One region of the Streptomyces krungchingensis genome, then DNA from elsewhere that is predicted to be linked to it. Evidence: riboswitches for the same ligand, from Rfam matches in the RefSeq annotation. Region 1 holds a riboswitch; the other holds the start of a gene.
What was found. Region 1 has a riboswitch for glycine ahead of gcvP (aminomethyl-transferring glycine dehydrogenase). Riboswitches for the same ligand answer to the same signal wherever they lie in the genome.
Positions count from the first base shown of each region.

Region 2: linked by a shared signal. The riboswitch ahead of gcvT (glycine cleavage system aminomethyltransferase GcvT) and the one ahead of gcvP (aminomethyl-transferring glycine dehydrogenase) in region 1 are both predicted to bind glycine.

Region 1 is NZ_JBPUKY010000001.1:2,311,811-2,315,998, reverse strand. Features, by position in the region: gene ACSYGO_RS10405 (DNA polymerase IV) at 1-699, shown strand, start outside; gene ACSYGO_RS10400 (PRC-barrel domain-containing protein) at 618-992, opposite strand; glycine riboswitch at 1,106-1,201, shown strand; gene gcvP (aminomethyl-transferring glycine dehydrogenase) at 1,376-4,188, shown strand, end outside.
Region 2 is NZ_JBPUKY010000001.1:7,230,902-7,235,089, reverse strand. Features, by position in the region: gene ACSYGO_RS31805 (enhanced serine sensitivity protein SseB C-terminal domain-containing protein) at 1-503, opposite strand, end outside; gene ACSYGO_RS31800 (enhanced serine sensitivity protein SseB) at 687-1,454, opposite strand; gene ACSYGO_RS31795 (AAA family ATPase) at 1,497-2,192, opposite strand; glycine riboswitch at 2,361-2,458, shown strand; glycine riboswitch at 2,459-2,571, shown strand; gene gcvT (glycine cleavage system aminomethyltransferase GcvT) at 2,606-3,724, shown strand; gene gcvH (glycine cleavage system protein GcvH) at 3,931-4,188, shown strand, end outside.

The DNA of each region.
Region 1 (4,188 bases):
GTGGACATCCACGACCGGATGCGGGTCGGTCTGGAGGTGCAGCGGCTCGCCGACCGCTGCGTGCAGCGGCTGCGCGGGGCGGGGCTGTCGGGGCGGACCATCGTTTTGAAGGTGCGGAGGTACGACTTCTCGACGCTCACCCGGTCCGAGACGCTGCGGGGGCCCACGGACGATCCGGCGGTCGTGCGGGAGGCCGCCGCGCGGCTCCTGGAGGCCGTGGACACGACCGGTGGGGTGCGGCTGCTGGGGGTCGGGGTCTCGGGGCTCGCCGACTACACGCAGGAGGACCTGTTCGCGCAGGCGCAGGCCCATGCCGCGGCGGAGGAGCCCCCCGGCCAGGCGCACCCCGCAGACGAGGGGTCGCGCGAGTCCGGGGCGTCACCGGACGCGCCCGCCGAGCGCCGGTGGCCCGCCGGGCACGACGTGCGGCATGCCGAGCACGGGCACGGCTGGGTCCAGGGCAGCGGCCTGGGGCGGGTCACGGTGCGGTTCGAGACGCCCTACTCCGCGCCGGGGCGGGTCAAGACGTTCCGGACCGACGACCCCGGGCTGGAGCCGGCCGATCCGCTGCCCCTGGTCGCTCCGGTGGTTTCCCCGGACGCGTTGGAGCATCCGGGTCAGGGCTCGTCCGAGCCCGCGACCTTGCCGAAGTCACGGTCCGGCGGAGGCGGGGAGGGGGCCGCCACGTCGAGTCCGTAGTGGTGGTAGAGCTGGAGCTCCTGCTCGGGCGAGAGGTGCCGGCCCACGCCGAAGTCGGGAGCGTCCTTGATCAGGGCCCGGTCGAAGGGGATGCGCAGGGCCCCTTCCACGAGTTCACTGGGCTCCAGAGGCACGAAAGCGTCCCTGCTGAAGAGGCCTGTGCGTATGGCCGCCCACTCCGGAACACCGGTCGCGTCGTCGAGGTACACCTCGTCGATCGTGCCGATCTTGGTGCCATTGCGGTCGAACGCCTTGCGGCCGATCAGGTTGCGCGGATCGATGTCGGTCTGCACGTGCCCTCCACTTGGTCGCAACTCATCCGTAAGCACTACAAAAGAGCACATTCAGGCAGGCGGCCACTCGAAGGATCGTGTCTTGTCCTCGCTGGTAGGCTGACAGCGGCTGCTGACCCCGTGCGGGAGAGTCCTCCAGACTTCATCGGAGGCGCCGAAGGAGCAAATCCTCCCCGGAATCTCTCAGGCTCACGTACCGCACGGACGAGGTCACTCTGGAAAGCAGGGCGGTCGCCGACGGCTTCCGCTCTCACCGACGGTGAAAACCGGCACGTCGGACGGGCCGGTGAAACTCTCAGGTTGAGATGACAGAGGGGGAGGCCGTCGGGGTACCCGTGCCGGGGTGCCCCTCGAAGGTCGCGTCAGACCAGGAGGCCTCCGCAATGACCGTCCACCGCATTCCGCTCTCCGAGCTCGAACAGGGAATCCCCTTCGAGCAGCGCCACATCGGGCCCGACCTCGAGGCCAGGGCCAAGATGCTCGCCCACGTCGGATACGGCTCGCTCGACGATCTGACGGCCGCCGCGGTGCCGGACGTGATCAAGAATGCCGAGGCTCTGAAGCTTCCCGGCGCGCGTACCGAGGCGGAGGTCCTCGCCGAGCTGCGTTCCCTCGCGGACCGCAACGAGGTGCTCGGTTCGATGATCGGCCTCGGTTACTACGGCACGTTCACGCCGCCGGTGATCCTGCGCAATGTCATGGAGAACCCGGCCTGGTACACCGCGTACACGCCGTACCAGCCGGAGATCTCGCAGGGCCGCCTGGAGGCGCTCCTCAACTTCCAGACCGTGGTCGCCGAGCTGACCGGGCTGCCGACCTCGGGCGCCTCGCTGCTCGACGAGGGCACCGCCGCCGCCGAGGCGATGGCGCTGTCCCGGCGCATGGGCAAGAACAAGAAGGGCCTCTTCCTGGTCGACGCGGACGCCCTGCCGCAGACCATCGCCGTCATAGAGACCCGCGCGGAGCCGACCGGCGTCGAGGTCGTCGTCGCCGACCTCAGCGAGGGCATCCCGGCCGAGATCGCCGAGCGCGACATCAACGGCGTGCTGCTCCAGTACCCCGGCGCCTCCGGTGCCGTACGCGACATCAAGGCGGTCGTCGACCAGGCCCACGAGCTCGGCGCGGTGGTCACCGTGGCCGCCGACCTCCTCGCCCTGACCCTGCTCACCTCGCCGGGCGACCTCGGCGCCGACATCGCCGTCGGTACGACGCAGCGTTTCGGTGTGCCGATGGGCTTCGGCGGTCCGCACGCCGGCTACATGGCGGTCCAGGAGAAGTTCGCCCGCAGCCTGCCCGGTCGCCTGGTCGGTGTGTCCGTCGACGCCGACGGACACAAGGCGTACCGCCTCGCCCTGCAGACGCGCGAGCAGCACATCCGCCGGGAGAAGGCCACCAGCAACATCTGCACCGCTCAGGTGCTGCTCGCCGTGATGGCCGGCATGTACGCCGTCTACCACGGCCCCGACGGTCTGCGGACCATCGCGCGACGCACCCACCGCTACGCCACCGTGCTCGCCGCGGGTCTGACGGCGGGCGGAGCCGAGGTCGTGCACGGTGCGTACTTCGACACGCTGACCGTGCGGGTCCCGGGCCGGGCTGCGGAGATCGTCGCCGCCGCCCGCGAGCACGGCGTCAACGTCCACCAGGCGGACGCCGACCACGTGTCGATCTCCTGCGACGAGACCACCACGCGCCGTGAGCTCGGCGCCGTGTGGACCGCGTTCGGTGTCGAGGGCGACGTCGAGGCGCTGGACGCCACCGCCGAGGACACCCTGCCGGTCGCGCTGCTGCGCACCGACGACTACCTCACCCACCCGGTGTTCCATCAGCACCGCTCCGAGACCGCGATGCTGCGCTACCTGCGCAAGCTGTCCGACCGCGACTACGCGCTCGACCGCGGCATGATCCCGCTGGGCTCCTGCACGATGAAGCTCAACGCGACCACGGAGATGGAGCCGGTCACCTGGCCCGAGTTCGGCCAGCTGCACCCCTTCGTCCCGGCCGAGCAGGCACAGGGCTACCTCACGCTGATCACGGAGCTCGAGGAGCGGCTCGCCGAGGTCACCGGGTACGACAAGGTCTCGCTCCAGCCCAACGCCGGTTCGCAGGGCGAGCTGGCCGGTCTGCTGGCCGTCCGCGGCTACCACCGCGCCAACGGCGACGAGCAGCGCACCGTCTGTCTCATCCCGTCCTCCGCGCACGGCACCAACGCCGCGAGTGCCGTGATGGCCGGCATGAAGGTCGTGGTCGTCAAGACCGCGGACGACGGCGAGGTCGACATCGAGGACCTGCGTGCCAAGATCGAGCAGTACCGCGACGAACTCGCCGTACTGATGATCACGTACCCCTCGACGCACGGAGTGTTCGAGGAGCATGTCGCCGACATCTGCGCGCAGGTCCACGAGGCCGGCGGTCAGGTCTACGTCGACGGCGCCAACCTCAACGCGCTGGTGGGTCTGGCCAAGCCGGGGCACTTCGGCGGTGACGTCTCGCACCTCAACCTGCACAAGACGTTCTGCATCCCGCACGGCGGCGGCGGCCCGGGAGTCGGCCCGGTCGGCGTGCGCGCGCACCTGGCGCCGTACCTGCCCAACCACCCCCTGCAGCCCGCGGCCGGTCCGGAGACCGGTGTGGGCCCGATCTCGGCAGCTCCGTGGGGCTCCGCGGGCATCCTGCCGATCTCCTGGGCCTACGTCCGGCTCATGGGCGGCGAGGGCCTCAAGCGCGCCACGCAGGTGGCCGTGCTGTCCGCGAACTACATCGCCAAGCGTCTGGAGCCGCACTTCCCGGTGCTCTACACCGGTCCGGGCGGGCTCGTCGCGCACGAGTGCATCATCGACCTGCGCCCGCTGACCAAGGCGACCGGCGTGAGCGTCGACGACATCGCCAAGCGCCTGATCGACTACGGCTTCCACGCGCCGACGATGTCGTTCCCGGTGGCCGGGACGCTGATGATCGAGCCGACCGAGTCCGAGGACCTGGGCGAGCTCGACCGCTTCTGCGACGCGATGATCGCGATTCGCGCGGAGATCGACAAGGTCGGCTCGGGCGAGTGGGCGGTCGACGACAACCCGCTGCGAGGTGCCCCGCACACCGCCGCCGCGCTCGGTGGCGAGTGGAACCACGCGTACTCGCGCGAGGAGGCCGTCTTCCCGGCCGGTGTCTCGGCCGCGGACAAGTACTGGCCGCCGGTGCG
Region 2 (4,188 bases), 4.9 Mb from region 1:
AGCGACCGCACGGCGGAGGTGCGGTGCGCGTTCTGCGTGAGCAGGGCGTAGAACTGCGGGATCTCGATGCCCGGTTCGGACAGTCGCAGCGGTCCGGCGGGCTGCCGCTCCAGGCCCGCGGCGATGCGCCGCAGGTCCAGCCAGGGGATGCCCAGGCCGCCGCCGGGCGCGTGCGGATTGAGCCAGAGGCCGAAATGGTCGGGGTAGAGGGTGCGGGCGACGTCGAGGCCGTCGACCACCTCGTACGAGCGGTTCCAGCCGCTGGCCGAGAGCTCCTGGGCGGAGGTGACGCACGGCGCGTACCCGAAGCCGTCCACCTCCATGTTCCCGTACTGGGCGTCCGGGGACCCGGCCTGGCCGTGCCACAGGAGCATCCAGACCTGACCGGACGACGGGGTCGCGAGCGCGCGAAGGAGCGCCTCGTAGGCGTCGTAGCGCCCGGGGGTCACCTGGCGCAGCATGTGCTCGACCTGCCCGGCCGCGGCCGTGCCCGACGCGCTCACCCTCAACCGCCCCTTCGCGAACAATTCACGACGAACTCATCCAATACGCCCGAGCCACCGGTGACGAACCTGCGTCAACACCTCGACCGAGCCATGAAACCAGCTTAAGCGGCGATCCTGACAGCGACTTGACGCACGGCGTCACGGGTCTCCGTGGTGTCACCGCTCACGCGCGTGCCGGGGTCAGTGCTCGCGCTGGTAGAAGGGCCGCACCTGGGCGCGCATCCAGTCGCCCACCGGGTCCTGGGCGACGTCCAGGAGAACCAGGTTCACGGCGTGGCCGACCGGGACCCGGCCGAGGGCACGGCCCAGCGCGTCGAGCGGGAGGGTGCGGGCGTCGCCCTCCCACTGGGAGAGCTCGACGCCGATGAACATCACCGGGTCGCCGCCCTCGATGCTGGCCAGGCAGCGGCGGGCGCTGATCACGACGCCGGTCGCGGCGAACTCGGCCGACGCGGCGGACAGGAAGTCCACCGGGTCGTCCTGCCAGTCGGGCTCGAACAGCCGCACCCGGCCGCCGCTCGCCGGCCCGTCCAGCGGGGTCCGCCCCGCCCGGCACAGCTCGGCCACCGCGAGGGGCGGCAGCGGTACGCCGACCACGCCGTCCGGGTTGACCGCGATGCCGACCTGGGGCGGCAAGCCCCGGGCGAACTCGACGGCGGGCGCGATCGTGTACGAGAGACGGCCGCCGGTGACCTGGCGGAACTGCTCCTCGGAGCTGAACACGGGGACGTACGCCTGGCCCTCGATCTCCAGCGTCGGCAGGTCGAGGGGGCCGCTGTGCGGACCGCCGCCTTTCGGCAGGGGCACCCAGACGAAGCTGCGGCCGAGGACCTCGACGATGCGGGCACCGGCCGAGGGCACGCCGAGCGAGGCGGACAGCACCTCCTCCAGCTCGTTGCCGGGCCATCCGCCGTGCGGATGGGGGTGCGCCTGTGCCGGGAAGTCCATCTGTCTACCGCCTGCTTCGAACCACTGTTCCGGCTGGAAAGATTAGTGGGCGCCGGTGACGGCCCGGCCGTCGAAGTCGATCCGGCGCAGCACGTCCGCCGCCTCACGGTCGATGAGCACCGCCGAGCCGCACCCCTCGGGCAGGTCGCCCTTCTCCACGGCGCGCAGCAGCCGGGTCACGGCTCCGCGATGCCGCGCGAAGGCGTAGCGCGAGACACCGCGGCCCCGGTCGTGCTGGCCCCGGAGCGCCGTGCCGGGCGGGACGTCGAGCAGCAGCAGGTGCAGCGAGCCGCCCCGGCGCCGGGCCTCCCGGGCCAGCCAGCGGCGCACCCAGGCCTGCGTGCCGCAGTCGTGCACGACGACGCCGGCGCCGGAGCGCAGCGCGCGACGCAGCCCCGCGTAGTGCGCGAGGCGGACGAAGGGGCGGTAGACCGCGTACGGCAGCCATCGGGCCATCCCGGCGTCCCAGCGGTCACGGGTGTCCTGGGAGTCGATGCGCGGGCCCGTGACGGCACGGCGCATCAGGGTCGACTTGCCGCTGCCGGGCAGCCCCGTGACCACCACGACGTCGGACGCCCCGAAGAGCAGGCCGTGCGGGCTGTGCCCGGCGCGGGCCCTGAGGTCGCGGACGACGGCCGCCGGGAGCGGGCCGCAGGCCTCCCGGGCCGGGGCGCCGGGTTGCTTGGGCAGGGCAATTCCCGAGGTCGTCGCGTACGCCGTGGTCCTGTTCACCGTGATCGTCCTCCCCTTGGGTGTGGAGTCCCATCCCCGTCGAGTGTAAAGAGAAGGTAATGCGTCGTCTCTCTCGTTTCCGTACTCGGACTGCCACAGGCCGGTTACAGATGCGGACTGCCCCGATCGGACGGCGCGTGCAATGATGTGCGCGCCAACTGCATACCGGCCGCTTGAATCCGCGCGGGAGAGTCCTGGGGTACGAGTCCCCGGGCGCCGAAGGAGCAAGTCCCTCCCTTGAATCTCTCAGGCCCCGTTACCGCGCGGGCGAGGCACATCTGAAAAGCGGGCCGCTGACCAGTGGCTCCACCCAAGGTGCAAGTCATGACCACCGTTTCGTGGGGTCGTGGCGAACCTCTCAGGTTCCGATGACAGATGGGGAGGAACGACCTCGCCGTCATGCCTTGGGAGCCCCACCGATGAGCAGCAACGCACCCCGTCACACCGCGCTCGATGCCCTGCATCGCTCGCTCGGCGCGACGATGACCGACTTCGCAGGCTGGGACATGCCCCTGCGGTACGGCTCCGAGCGCGACGAGCACCTCGCCGTCCGCACGAATGCCGGTCTGTTCGACCTCTCGCACATGGGCGAGATCACCGTCACCGGGCCGCAGGCCGCCGCCCTGCTGAACTACGCCCTGGTCGGCAACATCGCCTCCGTCGGCGTCGGCCGCGCGCGCTACACGATGATCTGCCAGGAGGACGGCGGCATCCTCGACGACCTGATCGTCTACCGGCTCGCCGAGACCGAGTACATGGTCGTCGCCAACGCCTCCAACGCCCAGGTGGTCCTCGACGCGCTCACCGAGCGTGCGGACGGGTTCGACGCCGAGGTCCGCGACGACCGCGACGCGTACGCCCTGATCGCCGTGCAGGGCCCCGAGTCCCCCGGCATCCTCAAGTCGCTCACCGACGCGGACCTGGACGGCCTGAAGTACTACGCGGGCCTGCCGGGCACCGTGGCCGGCGTCCCGGCGCTCATCGCCCGCACCGGCTACACCGGTGAGGACGGCTTCGAGCTGTTCGTGGCGCCCGCGGACGCCGAGCGGCTGTGGCAGGCACTGACCGAGGCGGGCGCCCCCGTCGGCCTCGTCCCCTGCGGCCTGTCCTGCCGCGACACGCTGCGCCTGGAGGCCGGCATGCCGCTGTACGGGCACGAGCTGACCACCTCGCTGACGCCCTTCGACGCCGGGCTCGGGCGGGTCGTGAAGTTCGAGAAGGAGGGCGACTTCGTGGGGCGCAAGGCCCTGGAGGCCGCCGCCGAGCGGGCCGAGAAGAACCCTCCGCGGGTGCTCGTCGGCCTGATCGCCGAGGGCCGTCGTGTGCCGCGCGCCGGGTACACCGTCGTCGCCGGCGGCACGGTGATCGGCGAGGTCACCTCGGGCGCCCCCTCCCCGACGCTGGGCAAGCCGATCGCGATCGCGTACGTCGACGCCGCGCACGCGGCGCCCGGGTCCGCCGGGGTCGGCGTGGACATCCGGGGCAGCCACGAGCCGTACGAGGTCGTGGCCCTGCCGTTCTACAAGCGCCAGAAGTAGGCACCGGGCGCGCGACGGGCGCCATGGGCACCGGAAGGAAGCGGACCGAGGGAGCGCCGCGGGGGTACCCGCGCGCGTTGGTGCGTGACCTGTGCCCCGGCGTGCCGTCTCGTATCCCATGACCACCCCTCCCCCGTTCCCGGCTTCGTCCGGGCACGGGGTACCCCCGACATCAGCAGTCCCCCGCGTACAGGAGAATTCAGGCCATGAGCAACCCCCAGCAGCTGCGCTACAGCAAGGAGCACGAGTGGCTGTCGGTCGCCGAGGACGGCGTCTCGACGGTCGGCATCACCGAGTTCGCGGCCAACGCGCTCGGCGACGTCGTCTACGCCCAGCTTCCGGAGGTCGGTGACACGGTGACCGCGGGCGAGTCCTGCGGCGAGCTGGAGTCGACCAAGTCGGTCAGCGACCTCTACGCGCCGGTCACCGGCGAGGTCGTCGAGGCCAACCAGGACGTGGTGGAC